Regions from separate parts of the Lysinibacillus sp. NPDC094403 genome, predicted to be linked through region 3. Evidence: a T-box and tRNA genes for the amino acid it is inferred to sense, from the RefSeq annotation. Region 3 holds a T-box; the other regions hold tRNA genes.
The links. The T-box of region 3 lies ahead of argS (arginine--tRNA ligase). A T-box ahead of a tRNA ligase gene usually reads a tRNA of that ligase, here a tRNA-Arg.

Region 1 (7,179 bases), on a different contig from region 3:
ACAAAAAAAGACATCTCAGAAATAAATCTGGGATGCCTTTAATTTTTTATTTACGGTCGTTACGATCCATAATTTGGTCGATTAAGCCGTATTCTTTTGCACGCTCAGCAGTCATGAAGTTATCGCGATCTGTATCTCTTGCAATGACTTCAAGTGGTTGACCAGTGCGTTCTGATAAAATACCATTTAATTTTTCACGTAAGAATAAAATACGTTTTGCAGCGATTTCGATTTCAGTTGCCTGACCTTGTGCACCGCCAAGAGGTTGGTGAATCATTACTTCAGCATTCGGTAATGCGAAACGTTTGCCTGGCTCACCAGCAGCAAGTAGGAAAGCACCCATAGATGCTGCCATACCTATACAAATTGTTTGTACTTGTGGCTTGATAATTTGCATTGTGTCGTAAATTGCCATACCAGCAGTGATAGATCCACCTGGTGAGTTGATGTAAAGAAAGATATCTTTATCTGGATCTTCTGCTTGTAGGAATAGAAGTTGAGCAACAATTGAGTTTGCAACGTTGTCGTCAATCGCACTTCCTAATAGGATAATACGGTCTTTTAGTAGTCGTGAATAGATGTCATATGCACGTTCACCACGACTTGTTTGTTCAATAACTGTAGGAATTAAATTCATGTTAAATCCTCCTTATAAAGCTAAATTCGATTACTTTTGCTGAAAACACTCTTTGTATTTCAGCTGTAACCTTATCATACACATTATAGTCAGGGAAGGTCAAATGTTAACCCTGCTAAAGTGAAATTAATTAAATCAATTTCGCCTTGCTGTAATGTAGTTGTCGCCTGCACTTTCCCACAGATAAACAATACGTTTTGAATTGTGCCCAGGCCGACGCGATGTCGATCATCTTGGTAATGCTACAGGACGTGACATTTTTACCGATGCAGGTCTGTTAGCCATTTTTTTAGGATTTGAAGGTATTAGGCTAACATCCTTATCTTCATTCTGTAGGTGTTTAGACGGACACTTGCTGAATGGAGAAAAAAATTTAAAATGTTTTACATTCTATAGTTGAATTATGGGCAATACGTTTGTATAATTGATAAGGTCATAAGTTAAAGTACAGTACACTATTTTGCAGGTATGCTTCAAAATGAGGGTTATCTACATCATGCTTTTCATAAAGCCTAGGGTGAGTACTTTTTTTTTGTGTCTAACTTTACTTTTCAGCGGACATCGGCTGAAATAAGTTAAAGCCTTGATTTGCCCTCGTGGTGTAATGGATAACACGTAAGATTCCGGTTCTTGCACTGGGGGTTCGATTCCCTCCGAGGGCGCCATTTTACTGATATTTGATATACTTTTACAACTCAATTCTCCTAATAAGTAGTTTAGCAGCCTGCTTAGTGGAGAAAGAGAGGGTAAAAAATGGGAATACTTCCTAGTTGGCATTATTCCCGTATTTGTTTCCTTTCAAACCTTCAAAAAAGCAACAATTCCAAATTATTTTTTAGTGAACATACTGTACGTGAAGACTAGTTTATACTGGTCGAAAAAAAGAATCCTATCTGAGGGGATTCTTTTTTTTTTCAAAAATATATCTAATTTTAGCATCAATCATGAATGTATAAATATTCATTTTCGGTGCTATTTTCTTTTTTTCATGCCGTTTTATTCTAGGAAATCCAATTTGAATAAATTTTTATGAAAAAATAATTACTTTTATACGAAAGGTTATTGTCTAAAGAGAATAATGTTACTATAATTGACCTAATAGTCTAACATTTCCGAATTGCTTAAAAAATAATTATATTCGGAGAATAATCGAATTAGGGGGAGTAGCTATGAAAAGAAGTTTATCTATGTTACTTGTGGTCGTAGCAGCATTTGTGTTAGTTCTAGCAGGTTGCGGCACAAAAGAAAAGACATCATCAGGTAGCGCGCCATCTGAAGATGGAGATGGTAAGAAAATTTATAAGGTAGGAACTGAAGCGACATTTGCACCATTCGAATCACTTGACGATAAAGGAAATATTGTAGGATTAGATTTCGATATTTTGCAGGCGATTGCTGATGAAATGGGCTTTAAAGTAGAGTGGCAAAATATTGGCTGGGAGCCAGTCTTCCAAACTGTTAAAAATGGTGAAACAGACATCGGTGCAGCAGGGATCTCAATTAATGATAAGCGTAAAGAAACGTTTGACTTTACAGATCCATATTATGAATCTCAATTATTAATTGTTGTAAAAGAAGATTCCAAGGTTAAATCATTAGCTGATTTAAAGGATAAAAAGATTTCAGTACAAATTAATGCTACAGGTCATGAAGCTGCGAAAAAGCTACAAGGTGAATCGAGTCCAAATATTATGGCGTTTGAAAATCAGCCAGTTGCTATCAAAGAAATGCTGAATGGTAACGTGGATGCTACGATTGGTGATAATGCGGTAGTTTATGAATATATGAAAGCTCATCCAACAGAGAAACTTAAAGTGATCGAAGATGATGCATTTGAAAAAGAATACTATGGATTTATGGTTCAGAAGGGGAATACAGAACTTTTAAATAAGTTAAATGAAGGACTGAAAAAAATTAAAGAGAACGGTAAATTAAAAGAAATTACAGGTGTAGACTTTAAGTAATAACTGACTGCATGATGGGGCTTTCCTAAAAGAAATATCATATGATCAAAGAAATTCTATATATTGATATAAAGTAAAAATCCGCATAGACTCCAACGGAAAAAAAGAGACCCGGCAGAGATGGTGGTAAAACTGATTATGCGACAGGAGAACACTGTTGCGGATTTTTTACTTATGAAGGACTTTTAGGCAACTCCTTATTTAATTTTTAAGGGGAAGTGGGGTTTTCGGATGGACATCTTTGACTTACGCTGGGACATAGTCTGGAACTACCGTGATATGTTTATACGTGGTATTGGTGTGACGTTAATTTTAACACTCAGTGGTTATTTTGGCGGGATTTTTTTGGGGCTATTTTTAGGACTTGGAAAATTATCGACTAGAAAATGGATTTATTGGCCATGTAAGCTGTACGTAGATTTATTCCGTGGGACACCGATGCTTGTACAAATTTTATTAATTCACTTAGCGTTGATACCAACCATTTTTGGACATTCATTAGGCTATATGGTGTCAGGGATTACGGCGCTTATTTTAAACTGTGCGGCATACAATGCAGAAATTTTCCGCGCGGGTATTCAAAGTATCGCTAAAGGGCAAATGGAGGCAGCTCGTTCCCTTGGCTTAACACATAACCAAGCGATGCGAAAAGTCATTTTACCACAAGCTTTTAGACGTATGATTCCACCGTTAGGTAATGAATTTATTGCTTTATTAAAAGACTCATCTTTAGTAACCGTTATTGCGGCACCAGATATTTTATATGCAAGTAAGATCGTAGCCGGAGCTAGTTACCGTTTCTGGGAACCATATATAGTTGCGGCGGTACTATATTTAATTTTAACGTATGGTGTAACAAAAATTGTAGCGTTTATCGAAAAACGACTTAGTAATAGCTATGTCCCTCGTAATGCAAAAGGGAGGGAAGCACGATGATTAAAATTGAGAATTTACACAAGTATTTTGGCAAGCTGGAAGTATTAAAGGGCATTGATTATGAAATACAGGAAAAGCAAGTTGTCTGTGTTATAGGCCCATCAGGTTCAGGGAAAAGTACATTTTTACGTTGCATCAATATGCTAGAAGAAGTAACAGATGGTGCAATTTATATCGAGAATGTAAAGGTTAACGAGCCAAAAACAAATATAAATGCTATTCGAGCAGAAGTGGGCATGGTGTTTCAACAATTTAATTTATTCCCGCATATGACAGTTATAGATAATGTCACGATGGCTCCGATGCAAATCCGTAAAATGAGTAGGACAGAGGCAGAAGAACTTGGACATGAGCTGTTGAAAAAGGTCGGTCTTGATAGTAAGGCTTATAACTATCCTGAGCAGCTTTCAGGTGGTCAGCAGCAACGTGTTGCCATTGCTCGTGCTTTAGCGATGAAACCAAAAGCCATTTTATTTGATGAGCCTACTTCGGCACTAGACCCTGAAATGGTAAAAGAAGTGCTAGATGTAATGAAAAATTTAGCAGCTGAAGGTATGACCATGATTGTGGTAACACATGAAATGGGATTTGCTCGTGAAGTTGGTGATCGTGTCGTCTTTATGGATGGTGGCTATATTGTCGAAGAGGGAACGCCGGAGGATATTTTTGGTAATCCACAGAATGAACGAACGAAAGCATTTTTAGGAAAAGTTTTATAAACCAAGAGCAGTCCCTTGTGATAATGCACCACATATGGGACTGCTCTTGTTTTTATTAATGAAGGGGATTTGTTGTAGTGCCGTATGCATTAAGCATCGTTTGCATATCTTGTTGAGAAAATTGAGGTACTTGATAGTAGCCATGCATATTTTGGTAAATAGATAATTCGTATGCCATTTCAATGCAGTTGGGAATACTATCTGCAATAACACGTCGGACAACAGGGTTTGTAGTTTCTGTTGCTGCTGCAGTCATACCTTTTGCCAAACCTTTTTGAGCGCCAAGTAAGAAGCCAGAAATACATTCATCGTTGAGCTCGCTTGCATTTTGCATAGGCTTTTTAGGTTGGCCAGGATTCATTCCATATTTGAAATTATTCCCCGTCTCCATTTGATAGCGACCTGTAGGAACAGATGGATCATGACCTGTGTTATAAGATTCCACAATAGTGTTATACATACCTAATGTGAAATTATATTGGCGATCCAAAATGCTAAGCAACTCTGTGTCCTTAACCTGTGGACGTAAAACAATGGATTGATTCATACAAGCAATGATTGCACCGATTGTTTCATGCAAGTCCATTTGCTCATGTCCACCATGATTTGGGCTTTGTTGTTGGTTGAATTGGTTTGATGATTCGTTATGAAACGATTGTGTCAAAAAAAGCGCCTCCTAAATATCATAGTTTGTTACAGTATTAAGTATGGCACGTTAAATAAATTTCATACGGTATTAATGCATTTGCATATATGTAGAATAGAGATTTTTATTTGCTGCACATTAATGGTAAATAAAAAAGAATGGCTTATTACCAAGTAACAAATATCATTCCTAATTTTGAATGATAGCTAAAAGAAAGCGAAGGAGGTTTTAAAATTGAAAAAAATATTTGGACCTATAGGAATTATCGTTATTATTTTAGTTGTATTGGCCTTACTTTTTATTCCAAAATACAATAGCCTTGTAACGGCTGAGGAAAGCGTAGTTTCGAAATGGGCTCAGGTTGAAAATCAGCTACAGCGTCGCTACGATTTGATTCCGAACTTAGTAGAATCTGTTAAAGGATATGCCAACCATGAGAAAGAAGTTATCGCTAGCATTACAGAGGCGCGTGCACAAATGGGAAGTGCACATAGTCCAAAGGAACAGGCGGTGGCTAATGATGCATTGAACGGAGCACTTAGTCGATTGCTAGTAGTCGTAGAAAATTATCCGAATTTAAAGGCAGATGCAAATTTCCGTCAACTAATGGATGAATTAGCTGGGACAGAAAATCGCTTAGCTGTTGCTCGAGAAGACTACAACAATGAAGTGCAGGCTTTTAATAAAACGGTCAAACGTTTCCCGGGCAATTTAATTGCGGGGATGTTTGGTTTTGAGCAGAAAGAATACTTTAAAGCAGCTGCGGGCGCTGAAAAGGCACCATCTATAGATTTTGGCAGTTCAGGTAAACAATAATGAAACGGTTTATTATCCAACTTACTATTGTTGGTATCATGTTTGCTTTCTCTATGAAAGTGGCAGATGCCGCAATGCCGACACCGATGAAAAATACGTATATTCATGATTTTGCTAATGCCATATCTTCATCCGTTAAGGAAGAGCTCAATCATTATTCAGAGCAGCTAGACAAAGGTACAGGTGCAGAAATTATGATCGTAACAGTGGATAATATTAACGGAGAAGAACCAAAAATGTATGCAACAAAAATGATTCGTTCATGGGGCATTGGAGATGCCAAAAAAAATAATGGTGTTTTAATTTTAGCAACGTTTGGGCAGGGCGAAGGTAAAAATGATGTCGTCATTGCTGTAGGCCAAGGTCTCGAAGGAGCATTACCTGATGGCAAGCTGGGGCGCATCTTAGATACAGTGTTTTATCCAAATGCAAGTGCTGGAGACATTGATAAGGCATTTAAAGAAACGTACGCAGAAGTATTTCAAACTGTCGCGAAAGAGTACAATTGGAATGGAGAGATGCCTAAAAATACAGCTGACAATGAAGAAATGCCAACGTGGATGGTTATTTTAATCGTTATCATAGTACTTGTTGTTTATACATTTATTTCTAACGGAAGAGGAGGAGGGCCGCGTTCTGGTAGACGTGGCGGTTTTCCGGGTGGTTTTGGAGGAGGCGGCTCTAAGGGCGGTGGCTTTGGCGGATTCGGAGGCGGCTCATCTGCTGGTGGAGGAGCGAGTCGGAAATTTTAATATATTCAAAAAGTGAACTCATTGAAGTTCACTTTTTTATTGGTTCAAAAGGTAATTTTATTTAATTATTATCAATTATTGACAATAAGGATAAAGTTGCTATAATTTTATTGTATCGACAAACGATATAACGCGAACTGATATAAGGAGGAATCATTTTGAAAAGAAGGTTTTTATCAGCATCATTAGCGGTAATTTTAACGACATCTGCTGTCATTCCTGTATCTATGCAGGAAGTGCGCGCTGCCAATGAAACTAGTAGTCAAGTAGAAGTAAAAGAGGAACGTTTATCTGCTAAGGAGTTTCTAAATTTAACTGTAACAGCTTTAACATTCCAACATGGGTCAGAGACGATGCGTCAGCAAATCATTGATCAATGGGTAAAAGGTGAAGAATTAAAAGATTTAAGTGTACATATTAAACGTGATGAAGCGGCACGTATTTTAGTAAGAGCGCTAAATAAAGAGGAAAAAGAAACAACACTTGCTGACTATCAAGAAAAAGCAAATAAGCTTGGTTTATTTAATGGTCTGTCAGCTAGTGAAACGATTTCTAAACAAGATGCGGTTAAAATCTTGAACAATGCTAAAAATGTGAAAAATGGTGTTAGCAATAATGAAGGTGTGAAAGAAATTTCCGTCGAAGGTTTTATGAAAAATCCAGGAAACGTTGGCTATGAACTTTCACCAGATGGCAATTACATTACTTA
Region 2 (7,179 bases), on a different contig from region 3:
TTAGTGCTGTCATTTTTAAAGTAAAAGGACAACGACTAAGATTTCTACCACCATTCCCAGGAGTAGGTACCCATTTGCAGCTTAATGTCCGGACATATGTTACATATAACGGGATGAAAGGCATCTATTTCTTCAACTTAGACGTTACGAATCGTTTTATTGTACAAATAGCCACAAAGGGCAGTTTAGCATATCGCCATTCCAAAATATCTTTAAAACAAAAAGGGAACAATTTTTCTTTTACAAGTTTATATCAGGGTGCACAGGATGAAAGGTTGAAAATTTCATATCAACCGATTGCCAGTGAAATAAGTAGTTCTACCTTTGATAAATGGTTAGTAGAACGTTATCACTCTTGGTCAAAATGGAAGAGTTCACTATTTCGTATTGATATAGACCATATGCCATGGCAGCTACAACGAGTCCATATTAACATTGAAAGCAATACACTTGCTCCATTTGTGAAGGAATCTATACAAGGCATTCAACCGATTGCTCATTATTCGAAGAGTAAACAGGCTAAAATTTTTTCACCAATTTTGGAAAACAAAAAGATTTATTAACGTTAATAAAAGAGATAACAAAATTGCATTACAATGGCGCTTGCAATCATATCCGACATAGCAAGTGCCTCTGCTTCAATGTCATCAAAAACTTGAATATCCTCTTGATAGTTTTTCTGAATCATAGTCACGGCTTCTTTTTTTGTTAAAGCTAAATGTGTGTAGAACATTTTTTGAACTTCCTCAACACTCAAGTATGGATTAATTTGATTCAAGAATATTGCTATGTCGTCAGCATTACGATACCATTCCTTTTCCTTTGCATCCGCTGTTGCCGTATCTCCTTTGGCAGCTGCAGTTACTAACTGCGCAGCAATAAGAAGATGTTCTTTAATTAGCTCAGCGTAACGATCAGCAATTTGGTCGCCGTAAAATGGACGTAGACAATTGCCTAAGTCCGTTGCATTTTGTAACAGTCGTTCTTGCACAAAGGGCAAATCAGGTAAGCCAAAGACAATACTAATAATCGTCATCCTCGTCCAATTGACATGCTCCATCCATAATATACGATTCATTGCCATAAAATCTGATTCAGCCTTACTGATACAGCGACGATAATCTTTCTGCGGCTGTAAAAAATGGCGAACAGGTGCAGTATAGTTTGTGTAAGAGCCTGTATAAAGCGTGCTTAAGGGACTTGCGAAATATACATTTGAATACGGGTACAATGTATTTCCACTCCTTCTAATTTTCTTCCTAATGTAGAATACTCTGAGGTATTTCCATATATGAAAGAACAATTTATTGAAAGGAGTAAATAAGGATATGGCTATTCTTCATACATCATTTTTTTAGTCATCCCACCATCAACTGTTAGATTAATGCCTGTGACGAAATTATTTGTGGGGCTAGTTAAATATAAGCAAGCCTGTGCAATGTCTTCAGGTACGCCTACACGCCCCGATAAATGCTGCTCGTGATCAATCTTACGGAGCTGTTCATAATCACCTGCTTCAATCCAACCAGGCGAAATACAATTAACCGTAATATTATCTGGACCTAAAGAACGCGCTAAAGCATGTGTTAATGCAACGATACCGCCCTTTGTTGCCGCATAGGCTTCGGTATGGGGCTCAGACATCTCAGCGCGTGTAGAGGCTATAGAAACAATTGAGCCGCCATTGACATTTCCTCGTATAACTTTTGCAGCCTCCCTCGAACACAAAAAGACACTCGTTAAGTTAGTTTGAATCATAGCATTCCATTCATCCAATGTTACGTCATAAAGAGATTTATGTTGAAATTCCCCTGCATTATTGATTAAAATATGGATAGTACCAAAATGATCAACTGCTTTTTGCATTAAAGAAACGACATCCTGTTCTTTCGTAACATCTGTTTGAACAAAACGAACAGAATAACCCTGCACAAGTAAACCTTTTTCTAATTGCAACCCTAATTCTTTATTTACATCAGCAATAACTACATTGGCACCATTTCGGGCGTATGCAAGTACAATGCCTTTGCCAATTCCTTGTGCACCGCCAGTTACGACTACTACTAAATCTTTAAACATTTTAGCTTCCCCCAGTTTTTTTGCTTTTCATTATTTTAGCAAAAGTAGAGATGAGGAGGGCATAATGGGGTACAGGAAATCATATAATATTAATATTGAGGCAAACCTTGCCTTCATAGTAAAATTAATGTTGACTTTATGATGAAAAGCACATATAATAAATATTGTCCTTCACTTGGACTACATATAAAATAACATCATGTCTCAGTAGCTCAGCAGGATAGAGCAACGGCCTTCTAAGCCGTCGGTCGGGGGTTCGAATCCCTCCTGGGACGTCAATTGCAAATCAATGGTCGATATTAAACCAAAAAGAAGAACGCTTGAAACCTTATCAATACTGGGTTTTAGGCGTTTTTTCTTTGTGTATTACATTTTGAGAATCGCATTGAATAACATAGAGATGGCCTTCCACAATCAATAAGTAGTAGAACTAATTTAGAGAATTGGCTGGAATGGTAGATTGGTGAAATTATGTTAAAGTAAATCATGTCAACATTATTATAGAGTCAATGGTAGAATATAGATTGATAGTAAATAATACTAAGATATTTTGCTTTCTAAAAACAAACTATGTAGGGGGAAATAATGAGAAAATTATTTATTGGGTTACTAGCAGCATTTGTATTTGCGGTAGTAAATCCAACGAAATCAGAAGCAAAAGTGATGTATGACGGAGCAGAGGTTGTAAAAGACCAAACAGGAAAAATGACCTTTAAAAAAGACATAAAGGTGTACAAGAAAAATCCAGATGGTACGTTTGATTCGTTAGTGGTTAAGCGAAATAACTTCTTTAGAACGTATGATATTGAAAAATATGATAAAAAAATATTCTATCAAATGGGGCAATACCGCGTACAAGCAACGGATTTGGTAGTTTTCAAAGAAGTACCAATAAAAATTCGTTCATCTTTTTATAACAAACCAACTTATATTGTTATTACTCGCGATGGTATTAATGATGGCTTATATTACGGATCTCACTTCAAACTAGAAGGACCATGGAGTTTTAATTTCAAGGATACAAATAATGGACAACTACTACAGTATTGCGAAAGTGGTGATGGTAGTGAGGAATTTTGTTACGAGTATCCTGGTACAGACCTTAAAATCGCTGAGACAATATCGAGAGAAAGAGGTGTACGTTATGAACTAACAAGAGATGAAGAGGGGAAGGGCGTTCCATTAAAAGAATCTAAAACTGAAAGAATTATGAAAAAGGGAAGTACTGTTTTTTCAAGGTATGATCATGAAATTAATGGTTATATATTAGTAACCGATGAATTAGAAGGAAGACTCGATAATGCTGTTTATCTTCCAATGAATTCACTAAAGCCAATTGGAGATAAGTGATAGATTAAGAATTATATAAAGCTCTCTTATTTATTTGATAAGGTGGCTATTTTTTATGGTTGATTGACATACGGATAGGATGTCTATCGATGTCTTGGGTTTAGCTAAAAAACTATTAAAAGACCACTCCGTGATGGGTGGTCTAAAAGTTAAGGTAAACAAAAGGTAAACATTCTATACGTTAACCATTGATATATCAATATTTTAGTATGTCCTCCTGGGACGTCTAAAAACAGGGTATAAGGCCTTGGGGTATAAGGGTTTGAGAGAAATTAGGGATTCGGTCAGGGGCATTCAATCCCTTTTTTCGTTCCTCAAATATTTATGGGACTCCGAAAGCATCTTCCAATCAAAATTTTGAATGGAGGATTTTTTTGGTTCCCCTTCACATATTTAGGGCGCAACCTCCATGAGTTTCTCGCCCCACATCCCGTGTAGTCTGTCAAAGGTTCTTTTCACTTTGACTGGCTATACGGGATGTGGAACACTCCATAAATGGAGGTTGCCACAAAACAAAAACTTAACTTTTGTGTGTCCGGAATCTTGACTTAGATCCAGTTTTATATATTAGGATAAGCCCTAGTGAGATAAATGTGCTTTATTGGAGGTTAATTAACGAAAAGCACACCACGTTTTTTCTTCTGCAGTTAATCAGCTTTTAAATGAAAAAAAGATCGTCAAATTGGCGATCTTCGTTATTAAATAAATCTACCCAATTGCATTACTTTGCAATTTTGTCACGGTACAAAACAAATGTAACTACGTTTAATAATATAGTAACGCTGACAAGTATTGCTGAAACATAAGCTATAGTACCCATTGTATCCATCAGAGAAGCTAATTCTCCATTTTCTACCAATATATAGCTATAAAAAATTTGTAAACAAATTGCGATTGCGCACGCACTAAAACTAATAATAGAAAATGCAAACCATTTCTTGCTCTTGTGTTTTTTATATCCTAAAAGATTAAAAAATGGGGCAATCAAAGCTACTAATCCAAGTATTATGCTAAATAAATGAATCATAAAAATACTCCCTCCTCATATCTTCAAACGAAAAATAGTTAAATAAGTTACCTACTTAACATTTGTTCATAATTGTTGTAAATAAACTTGTAAGGGCGAATTTAAGGAGTTGGCAATTTTGCTACACCCAAACCCTCTTGGCATTGTCGTGGTTAAAAAAGGATCCCCAATTCATGCGAATGGGGACTCTTTTTTGTTGTTTAATTACATGAGATAACATTAGTAGATTTTTTGCTGGGTTCTATATTCCAAGGGAGTTTACCTGTATATGGCGGAATAGGTCTAGAGTGACAATTAAATTGCTTTTTTAGGGATGCTTCATTTTTCCAGTCGTAATAGTGAGAAAAGTTTTTCTTTAATTCTGCGAATGCTTTTTCTTTTGTCCAACCCTTGGCAGATTTATTTGGATAAATAGAGATTGATTTTAAGCCATCTCTATTTATCCAATATGCTCTAGTAATATATGTAGCCCCACCTGGGTCAATTCTTCTAGGTGTCGCTGCAGATATTGAGTCTAATATTATATTTTCTTTTATTTGTAGTTCGGAATCAATTATGACCCATTCAAAAGTATCGTCCTCACTAAATTCATTAGTATATAGAGGGACCCCAAAAGTAAATTCAATTCCAGAGGGCAGTGTTCCTTGTCCCGAGTTAAATTGAGTACTTTGTAGTATTTCATCTTTTTCTTCATCAGTCATAGATTCATATAACGTTTCGTCTTCTAACGTCAATACTTCTAAAGACTCTTCTAAACTTGGTAATACATCCTCAGCATTATTAGAACTTGCATTTATATTAATACTTGGAAAAACAAATGAAAATATTAAAATAAAACTTAAAGAAAACAAATACATTTTCTTATTCAATTTTAAATACCTCCTTTTTTACTTTTTCCCGGGTATATTAATAACTTATCATTAGACATAATAATTTCAAAATCAATTTTTGTTGATAATTGAACAAAAATTGATAAGAGTCAGAAAATTATCTAAAATTCAAAGATATTATAAATATCTTCAAACCATACTAAAAAAGTCGATCTGCCACAAAAAAGCGCTGCAAATCCTTTAACATTAAGGATTTGCAGCGCTTTCCTTTTTTGAGAAAACGTTAGAAAAGGATAGAATAGTATTACGGAGAAATAAATAAAAGGAGCTATACTATGAATTTTTTTTATTATGGATAAAATCGTACACAAATGTAACTCTTCAATAATACTAGAGAAGATTATATAGAAGGAAATGTGAAGGGGTACTATCAACTATAAAAAACCTTTAAAAGCCTATTCTTTCATCAAAATCATATTGGAAAAAGATTAATTAAGTGTGGGAACCTATCAAATACACTGGGCATAAGCTGATAATATATGTGAATTGAAAGGGTGTCTTGTTCATGTTTTCTTATCCTCAATTTCCCTATAGCGATTATAGGTCTATGTCCAACAGTTTTTATTACGCCCCTTATTGGTCGCCCTGGAGCAATGTTGCCCGTGAACTAGATGAAAGACACCGTTTACCCTCACAGCAACGGCTTACTTTCGTGCTTGTGCATGGTTCTTGGGCTGATGCTCATTTCTGGGATGGAGTAGCGGCAGAATTGCGCAGTCGAGGGCATGACGTCTATACACCTGAATACGCAGGTCACGGTGAAGATCCGAATAAAAATGTCACGCATGCGATGATCACGAAGTCCGTTGTTGATTATATTATAAAATGGAATCTACGTAACTTTGTTCTCGTCGGGCACAGCTTCGGAGGATCAGTCATTCAAAAGGTTGCAGAACAGGTTCCGGATCGCATAAAGCGACTTGTCTTCTGGGACGCGTTCGTACTGAAAGACGGAGAATCAGTTGCTGATGAATTCTCGCCCCAAATGATACAAAGTTTTGAAGAACTCAAAGCAAGCTCGAACGACGATACGATATTTATGCCGTTTTCCCTGTTTCGAGATTCATTCGTTAATACGGCCACTTTAGAAGAAGCTAAACGGATGTATGAAAGCGTTACTCCGGAACCGGCTAAGCCGCTTTTCGAGAAACTAGATCTTAAAACGTTCTACTCGCTACCTACGCCCAAAAGCTATGTCTATTTCTACCAAGACAACGCATTACCACGAGGAGAGAATTATGGCTGGCATCCGAATATGTCCAGACGGCTCGGGCAGTTTCGCCTAATTGTAGGCGACGGTGACCACTTTACGGACACGCGTACAAGGCCGGCTATGGTGGCACAGAAGTTTTACGAGGCAGGTCGCGACTGACTACTGTAAGTGGGATTAAGTAAATGATTAGCTTTAATAAATTATAAAAAGACCTCTTCTTGAGGATCAAAAAGAGCCAAGTTAGAACCAACTGAAAAGTACTTTAAATCCTTTGTTATTAAGGGTTTGAGGCACTTTTCTTTTTTCGTGTTGTGCATTCTTAATTGGTCAAATCAACTTCTTTGAAAAAAATGTATTTTGTTGCACTTAGCCTCTATTGGGTTATTCACATGTAAATTAAAAATGTTCTCACTAAACCATATATCATTCTCCCTCCGTAAAGATTCTTTTGTAAATTAGAATAATTTATATAAAAAACGGAAAGAAATATGTGTAAAAATGTTGGAGTTGATCGTTATGGAATTTGATAAAGAGTTAGAAATTTACTGCTACAGCTGTCGTAAAAAAACTGTATTTACACGTAAAGATATGCATAATAAAAGTGGGGTAGATAGTCACTG
Region 3 (7,179 bases):
AAGCTACACATTGCTGCCAACACAAATGGAATAACTAGTAGCCAATCGATTTTCGGCTGATGAATTTGATTGAGCGAGATACCTAACTTCGTTGCATTGCCCATTTCAAGCACAGCCTGTTGTTCCGCATCAGTTTCACTGTGTCCCTTTTCCTGCCAAGCCTGCTTCGATTGGGTTAAATGATACGTCAGCTCCTTTTCAACCGAATCGTGTGCCTCCTTGTTGCGAATATGTCCCTTTACGTGTTGAATATAGTCCTTAATCGTTCGCATAGCGCGCCTCCTTCAGTAATTGCTGAATAGAAGGGAAGTACATTTCTTTGTTAAGTTTTGCCAGCAACTTGACGCCCTTATTTGAAAGTACATATCGTTTTTCGTTCTCATGCCATTCACTAACGACGAGTTGTTGTTGCTCGAGTCGATGAAGCGAGGCATAAATCATCCCTTCATTGAAATGAACTACGTCTTTGTTTTTTGTATAAAGAAGTTGCGTCAGCTCATAACCCGAGCGCATCGTTTGTAGCATCGGTAACAGCACCTGATCTGAAAGCTCCTCGTGAATACCGTTACGCACAGCTTCACGATGTTTTTCTGTAAATTGCACTTTTTGAAACTGATTTTTCATGGCTTGTTTAAAACGTGTTTCCGTCAAATGGATTCCCTCCTAACGCTTTTTGTAACAAAGCTCGTGCCTTTCGAAGTCTTGTCTTCACCGTATTTTTATTCAATGATAAAATGCTGGCAATCTCCTGTACCGAGTAGTCCTCAAAATAATAAAAGTAAATAACTTCACGATACTTTACGGGGAGTGCCATTACAAGGTCAAACAAAGCCTCGTCCTCACTATTCTTCACAACTTGCTCAAGCAAATCATTCGTTTTCAATGCTTCCGCTAACACATTTGTTTCGGTAACATCTACGTTTTTCTTGTACCAGCTTTTTATATAGTCCTTTGAATGATTGATAGCAATACGCCACAACCATGTCTTTAAGCTAGCATGCCCCTGGTAGGTTGATAGAGCCTTATAGCACTTAATAAAAATCTCCTGCGTCAAATCCTCAGCAAGGGCAGCATCATTTACATATGTATAAACAAGCTGAAGAACCGCTTGACCATAATCTGTCATTAGCTCCTCAATCACTTGATCTCGTGATAATCCACTTGCTGTAATTGTTTCCTCCATATCGTCCCTCCTTACGTGTTCATTCATTAGACGACTGCCAAATAGTACTGGTTTTACTTTATTATATAAAAAACATGTTGTGAGCACTTATTAACAAAACAGAAGAGTTCTAGATGGCAAGAGTGAGGGGTACTATTAATTAGTAGGGTGAAAAGACAAAACTTTATCAGTATAGATCCTTATAATTTTATTTAGTAGAAAGGGAGCGGATTTTGAAAAGATTTTTATTTATTTTGATAATCTTTGTAATAATTTGTATTGTCTTTAGTAAAAAAATATTTTCAATTGATGATAATAATGCTTCTGCATCTAAGATTTACATCAATGTGTTTGATCCAAAAAGTTTGAAATTTAACTTCTATCAATTTGACCAGTTTCAGAATAAAAGTAAATTATTATTAAGTAAGGAAACGGCGGATTATTCTGCTTTCGCTTATTCTGAACGTACTAATAAATTGTATTATACTGATGGCATATCGGATCATACAATACAATTATTTGAAAATGACCTAAATACGAATCAAATAAAACAGTTAACCGCTGTATTTAATAAGGTTGATTTTATCCAAATAAACAAAGAGCAAAATATCATCTTTATGAGAGTGCTATTGAGAGATGAATTAAGAAATTTTCATATAGCTACGTATAATCTTCAAACAAAGAAAATACAAATATGGGAAGAAGAAAACAACGATAGAAGTGTTTTAAATTTTAATTATAACCCGAATAATAATCAATTAATTGTAGTCTCTTTCTCCGAAAACGAAGATCAGAAGAAACTAACCGAGGCTAATAAAAATCAAACAAAATTACAGTCAATCAAACACAGTATAGATATTTATAACATTGAAGGTCAAAAAATGAAACATATAGTCGATGTAGAGAGTTTTATTAGTGGAGCATCATTGGCACCAGATGCGAACTCAGTAATAATCAGCTATGATGAAGCTGTAGACAGTCCTATTTCGCATGTTGTAGAAATAGATATCACATCAAAAAAAGTAAAGTCTTTACTAGATAGTAGTGGTATTTTTTCAAAAATTCGCTCCGTTAAATTCGATGAAAAAAAAGAAGGGTTTTACTTCTTATCTAGTTTTATTGATGATAAAAAGGGTCATAGTATTTTGGAAATACCTAAAGAGAGCGTACTCTCGTACTATGACATCAAGAAAAATAAGGTACGAAATGTATGGAGGCCAGAAAAAAGTGTTATCGTTAGTTATTCAGCAGAACATTTCTAATGCACAATTTAGTTCTTAATAATTCTGAATAGACAGTTGACTTTAATTTGATGTTCGTGTAGAATTTTTCGAAATTACAGTTAAATTCGATGAAAAAGAGAGTAGTTTATGGAGCTACTGGAAAGCGAATTAGGGATGGTGTAAGCCTAATACAGCAGCCATAAATGAACCGCACTTTGGAGATGGTTCTCGAATTAGTAGTAGAGAATATCGGGGAGTCACCTCGTTAACAATGGAAAGTGGTCATATTTATATGGCAACTAGAGTGGTACCACGGGATAACTATGCTCTCGTCTCTATTTTAGAGACGGGAGCTTTTTTTATGTTTAGGGAGGAGAATGAACATGCATACACAAATCGCGAAAAGCATTGCTGAGGCATTAAACAGCGAACTGTCAGTCAATGAAATTCAAAATTTACTGGAGAAACCGAAAAATTTGGACTTAGGGGATGTGGCATTCCCTTGCTTTACACTAGCCAAAAAACTAAGAAAAGCCCCTCACAATATCGCATCCGACATAAAAAACAAATTAAACTGTGATTTAATACAGGAAGTTCAAGTAGTAGGTGGGTATGTCAATATATTTTACCAACAGCCAACGATTACACAACAAGTGCTTAGTCAAATAGTAAAAGAAAAAAATTTATACGGGACTCAACAGGAACCAAAAGGAAATGTTGTTTTGGATTTTTCTTCACCTAATATAGCGAAGCCCTTTTCCATGGGCCATTTACGTTCTACAGTAATCGGTAATGCTTTAGCCAACATTGCCGAGAAAAACGGCTATAAAGCAATTCGTATTAATCATTTAGGTGACTGGGGAACACAGTTTGGTAAATTAATCGTGGCCTATCGAAAATGGGGAGATCAACAAACTATTGAAGCCGCTCCAATAGAGGAACTGTTAAAAATTTATGTGAAGTTCCATGAAGAAGCGGAGCAGGATGATACACTTAATGAACAGGCACGTACCGCATTTAAAGCATTAGAAGATGGGGATAAAGAGACGTTAGCTTTATGGCAATGGTTTAGAGATGAATCACTCGAAGAATTCAAGACCATATATCAACTGCTTGGGATTGACTTTGATTCGTTCGCTGGGGAAGCGTTCTACAATGACAAAATGGCTGCTGTTGTTAAAGAGTTGGAAGAAAAAGACCTACTTGTGAAATCAGATGGAGCTTATGTCGTTGAAATAAACAATATGCCTCCATGCTTAATTACTAAAACAGACGGTGCTACGCTCTATGCTACACGTGATTTAGCAGCTGCTTTTTATCGACAACAACAATATGATCCTAAAAAAATATTTTATGTTGTAGGGAATGAACAATCCCTTCATTTTAACCAACTATTTAAGGTCATTGAGAAGATGGGGAACGATTGGTCAAAAGATTTACAGCATGTGCCTTTCGGGATGATCCTTAAAGATGGTAAAAAAATGTCGACGCGTAAAGGAAAGATCGTTTTATTAGCAGATGTACTAACAGAAGCGATTGCTACGGCGAAGCAAAATATCGAAGTAAAAAATCCAAATCTAATGGATAAAGAAAGCGTCGCACATCAGGTTGGTGTGGGAGCGGTCATTTTTAATGATTTAAAAAATGATCGTCTTCATGATATAGAGTTTTCTATTGAACAAATGATGAATTTCGAAGGTGAAACAGGGCCGTATATTCAATATACTTATGCACGTATTTCATCTCTTTTGGAAAAAGCAGATGAACAAAATTACGAAGTGTCGTCTGAAACATTAGGTGAGCAAGGGTGGCCAGTCATTTTATTACTGGAACAATTTCCGAAAGTAATCGCCAACGCTTTTGAACAAGCGGATCCATCACAAATTGCTAAATATGCCCTGCAATTAGCGCGTCTATTTAATAAATATTATGCGCAAAATAAAGTATTGGTTGATGACAGCCAAAGAACATCAAGATTAGCATTTTGTCAATGTGTATCTATTGTTTTAAAAGAATCGTTAACATTATTGGGAATTGCTGCACCTAATAAGATGTAAGTACTATAAGCCGCATCTTTTCATCATTAATTGCCATTAAATTGACCATAACTAGAAAAAATGGTAAAAGGAAATAGTAAGAAATTTGAGGTCTGACAATAATGCTAGATTTTAGTGAAATTCAGACCATGTTATTAGAGAGAAGGTTTTTAGTAAGTATGGAGAAAAAGCAATTGCGTGTTTCCATGGTACTTGTGGTTGTTAGTATTTTCTTCGTTGCGCTCAATATGCGCCCAGCAGTTACAGGAATAGGACCACTATTTAATGTACTTTTGGAATCACTCCAAATATCAAATACAAAAATGAGCTTTTTAACATCTATTCCCGTGTTTTGTATGGGACTCTTTGCACCATTCGCAGTACCATTACAAAGAAAAGTAGGAACAAAAACGGCTATTACGCTTTTAATCATTATCCTAGCATTAGCAAATGGGCTACGCTTTTTAAAAGAAAGTTACGAACTACTTGTAGTCACAAGCTTTGCTGCAGGATTTGCCATTGCCCTTATCGGACCCATATTAAATGCCTACATAAAGAAAAAATTCCCGAATCGCTTTACTACAGTGGTAGGTATTTATTCATTTGGAATAGGAACAGGGGCAACATTGAGTGCAGCACTAACAATACCATTTTATAATCATTTTCATGAGAGCTGGACGATGGCGCTTGGCAGCTGGGCAATACTTGCTATCATTGCTCTTTGCATATGGTTCCTGGCAATACAAAATCAAGAACTGCCGGAGACAGATGTATTAATGGAAAATGCAGCACGAAATCCGTGGAAAAATGCCCGTGCTTGGACAATTTTAATTTACTTTGGCTTACAAACATCTTTGTTCTTCTCAATGATGTCCTGGCTATCACCGATGTTACAGGCTAAGGGCTTTTCCCTTGTTGCTGCAAGCTCAATGCTAACATTTATGTCTATTGTACAAATGATTGGAAATATTATGGTCCCCATACTAATGGAAAAATGGTCAAGTCGAATTGGTTGGCTCTTTTCTTTAGGGTTTTTAGGCGTAATTGGCTTTGTTTTGCTCTGGGTAGGCTCAGGATCTTTGTTATGGATTGCTGTATTAATAATAGGTATTGTATTAAGCGGCTTATTTCCAATCGGCTTATTGTTACCATTGGATGAGGCAAGAAATGATGAGGAGGCAAATAGCTGGTCATCTATGGTGCTTTCAGGCGGCTTTATGATAAGCGCCATTATTCCAATACTTATCGGCTATTGCTATGATGTGACTGGTAACCATACATTTACTTATATGATTTTTATAACATTAATGCTTGGCATTATAGCTACTACAATCTTTCTTAAGAAAAAATAATTTTGAGACATGTGCGAATTGTTCGAGCATGTCTTTTTTTTTTTATAACATTTTAACCGTAAATTATAAGTCATTTTTCATAGCAAAGCTAAATAAGAGCCGTTTTTTATAGGTATAACGAATTGAATAAAAGATGAGAGCAGTATTTTAATAATACGTAACCTTAGATAATATTATTATGTAAACTTGAAACGTATAAAAACCTTGTTTATGATATAAAGGAAAGATTTAAAGAAAGTTTTGGTGAAAGTATGCGGAAAAAGATGCTCATTCTTGGAGCAACAGCTTTACTATTAACGGGCTGTGGAAATGATACATTAGCAGAGGTAGTTCATACTAAAAAGACCGATGTGAAATCGGAAAAGGCTGTGACGAAGCAGCATGAAAAAATTGTACCTGAAGTAAAAGTAGTTGGGGAGAACGGGATCGGTGCAGGAATCATTGTTAAAAAAGAGGACGCTAAGCTTTATATTGTGACAAATGGTGCGCTCGTAGCCTCAAAGCCAACTGCTCTCGTACAATTTAATAATCAAAAGCTTAAGGAAGCCAATGTACACTATATATCTACAGCTTATAATATAGCCATATTAGAAGTACCATATAACGCATCGGTAAAGGTGCCGACCGTCTATAAAGGTGAATTAAATCAGTTAGCTGTTTATGTCGATAGCTTACCGTACGACATTAAAAAATATAGTGACAGAGTAGCAGCTTATTACATAGATGCAGATCAAAATACACTTTTAGGGAGCCCTGTTTTAGAAGCAGAGAATGGTGAACTTGTGGGCATCTATCTTAAACGTAAGCTAAACGGTGTATCACAGCCGTTTATTTTGCCATTTAAAGATATTGCACAGTTATTGGATGAATGGATCGATGGTAATATGAAGACTAGTGATCGACTAGCTCAATCAAAAAACTTGTATCCATATATAGAACAAGGCGATAAAGAAGCAGTTCAGCAAGCTATTGAACAATACGGAAAAAACATTTTTGCTTATAACGTTGATGAAATAAAGTTATTTTTAGATACATTTCATAAGCATTTAAAAGCAGCTGTTGAGATTCATGATGCTAGTGTCATGAAATCTTTTGTAGGTACAGATGATTTACAAAGCACATTGAATAATATGGTTGCATACTATGCCTCCAAACAAGCGAAAATTAATTTTTCCAATACTTCGATTAAAAACATCAGCATAGAAGGGCAAAATATTGTTGTTCGTGCTAAAACGGAATATGTACTAACAAATTCTGCTGGTCAAGAGGCACTTGCGAACTCTATGATGGTATATGAAATAAATAAAAATGAACAGGGCGAGTATAAGCTTATTCGTCTAACAACTGAGGAGTGAAAAGTTGGATGGAGCAAGCAAGACAAATGCTACAACATCATTTTGGCTATG

Region 1: it encodes a tRNA-Arg, which carries the amino acid that the T-box ahead of argS (arginine--tRNA ligase) is inferred to sense. The anticodon was not compared.
Region 2: it encodes a tRNA-Arg, which carries the amino acid that the T-box ahead of argS (arginine--tRNA ligase) is inferred to sense. The anticodon was not compared.

What each region holds. Positions count from the first base shown of each region.
Region 1 covers NZ_JBNNTL010000003.1:214,165-221,343, reverse strand. Annotated here, with positions in the region: partial or broken gene ACQKMV_RS08155 (hypothetical protein) at 1-4, opposite strand, end outside; gene clpP (ATP-dependent Clp endopeptidase proteolytic subunit ClpP) at 47-637, opposite strand; tRNA gene ACQKMV_RS08145 (tRNA-Arg) at 1,228-1,302, shown strand; gene ACQKMV_RS08140 (basic amino acid ABC transporter substrate-binding protein) at 1,807-2,601, shown strand; gene ACQKMV_RS08135 (amino acid ABC transporter permease) at 2,833-3,537, shown strand; gene ACQKMV_RS08130 (amino acid ABC transporter ATP-binding protein) at 3,534-4,256, shown strand; gene ACQKMV_RS08125 (spore coat protein) at 4,312-4,920, opposite strand; gene ACQKMV_RS08120 (LemA family protein) at 5,137-5,718, shown strand; gene ACQKMV_RS08115 (TPM domain-containing protein) at 5,718-6,470, shown strand; gene ACQKMV_RS08110 (S9 family peptidase) at 6,629-7,179, shown strand, end outside.
Region 2 covers NZ_JBNNTL010000005.1:163,810-170,988, reverse strand. Annotated here, with positions in the region: gene ACQKMV_RS10755 (YqjF family protein) at 1-563, shown strand, start outside; gene ACQKMV_RS10750 (hypothetical protein) at 566-1,231, opposite strand; gene ACQKMV_RS10745 (glucose 1-dehydrogenase) at 1,333-2,079, opposite strand; tRNA gene ACQKMV_RS10740 (tRNA-Arg) at 2,281-2,354, shown strand; gene ACQKMV_RS10735 (hypothetical protein) at 2,665-3,429, shown strand; gene ACQKMV_RS10730 (hypothetical protein) at 4,151-4,456, opposite strand; gene ACQKMV_RS10725 (DUF2599 domain-containing protein) at 4,657-5,325, opposite strand; gene ACQKMV_RS10720 (alpha/beta fold hydrolase) at 5,852-6,718, shown strand; gene ACQKMV_RS10715 (hypothetical protein) at 7,076-7,179, shown strand, end outside.
Region 3 covers NZ_JBNNTL010000002.1:450,955-458,133, reverse strand. Annotated here, with positions in the region: gene ACQKMV_RS06485 (FtsW/RodA/SpoVE family cell cycle protein) at 1-272, opposite strand, end outside; gene ACQKMV_RS06480 (helix-turn-helix transcriptional regulator) at 259-651, opposite strand; gene ACQKMV_RS06475 (sigma-70 family RNA polymerase sigma factor) at 632-1,183, opposite strand; gene ACQKMV_RS06470 (hypothetical protein) at 1,396-2,424, shown strand; T-box leader at 2,505-2,725, shown strand; gene argS (arginine--tRNA ligase) at 2,763-4,442, shown strand; gene ACQKMV_RS06460 (CynX/NimT family MFS transporter) at 4,544-5,773, shown strand; gene ACQKMV_RS06455 (TcaA NTF2-like domain-containing protein) at 6,025-7,128, shown strand; gene recQ (DNA helicase RecQ) at 7,137-7,179, shown strand, end outside.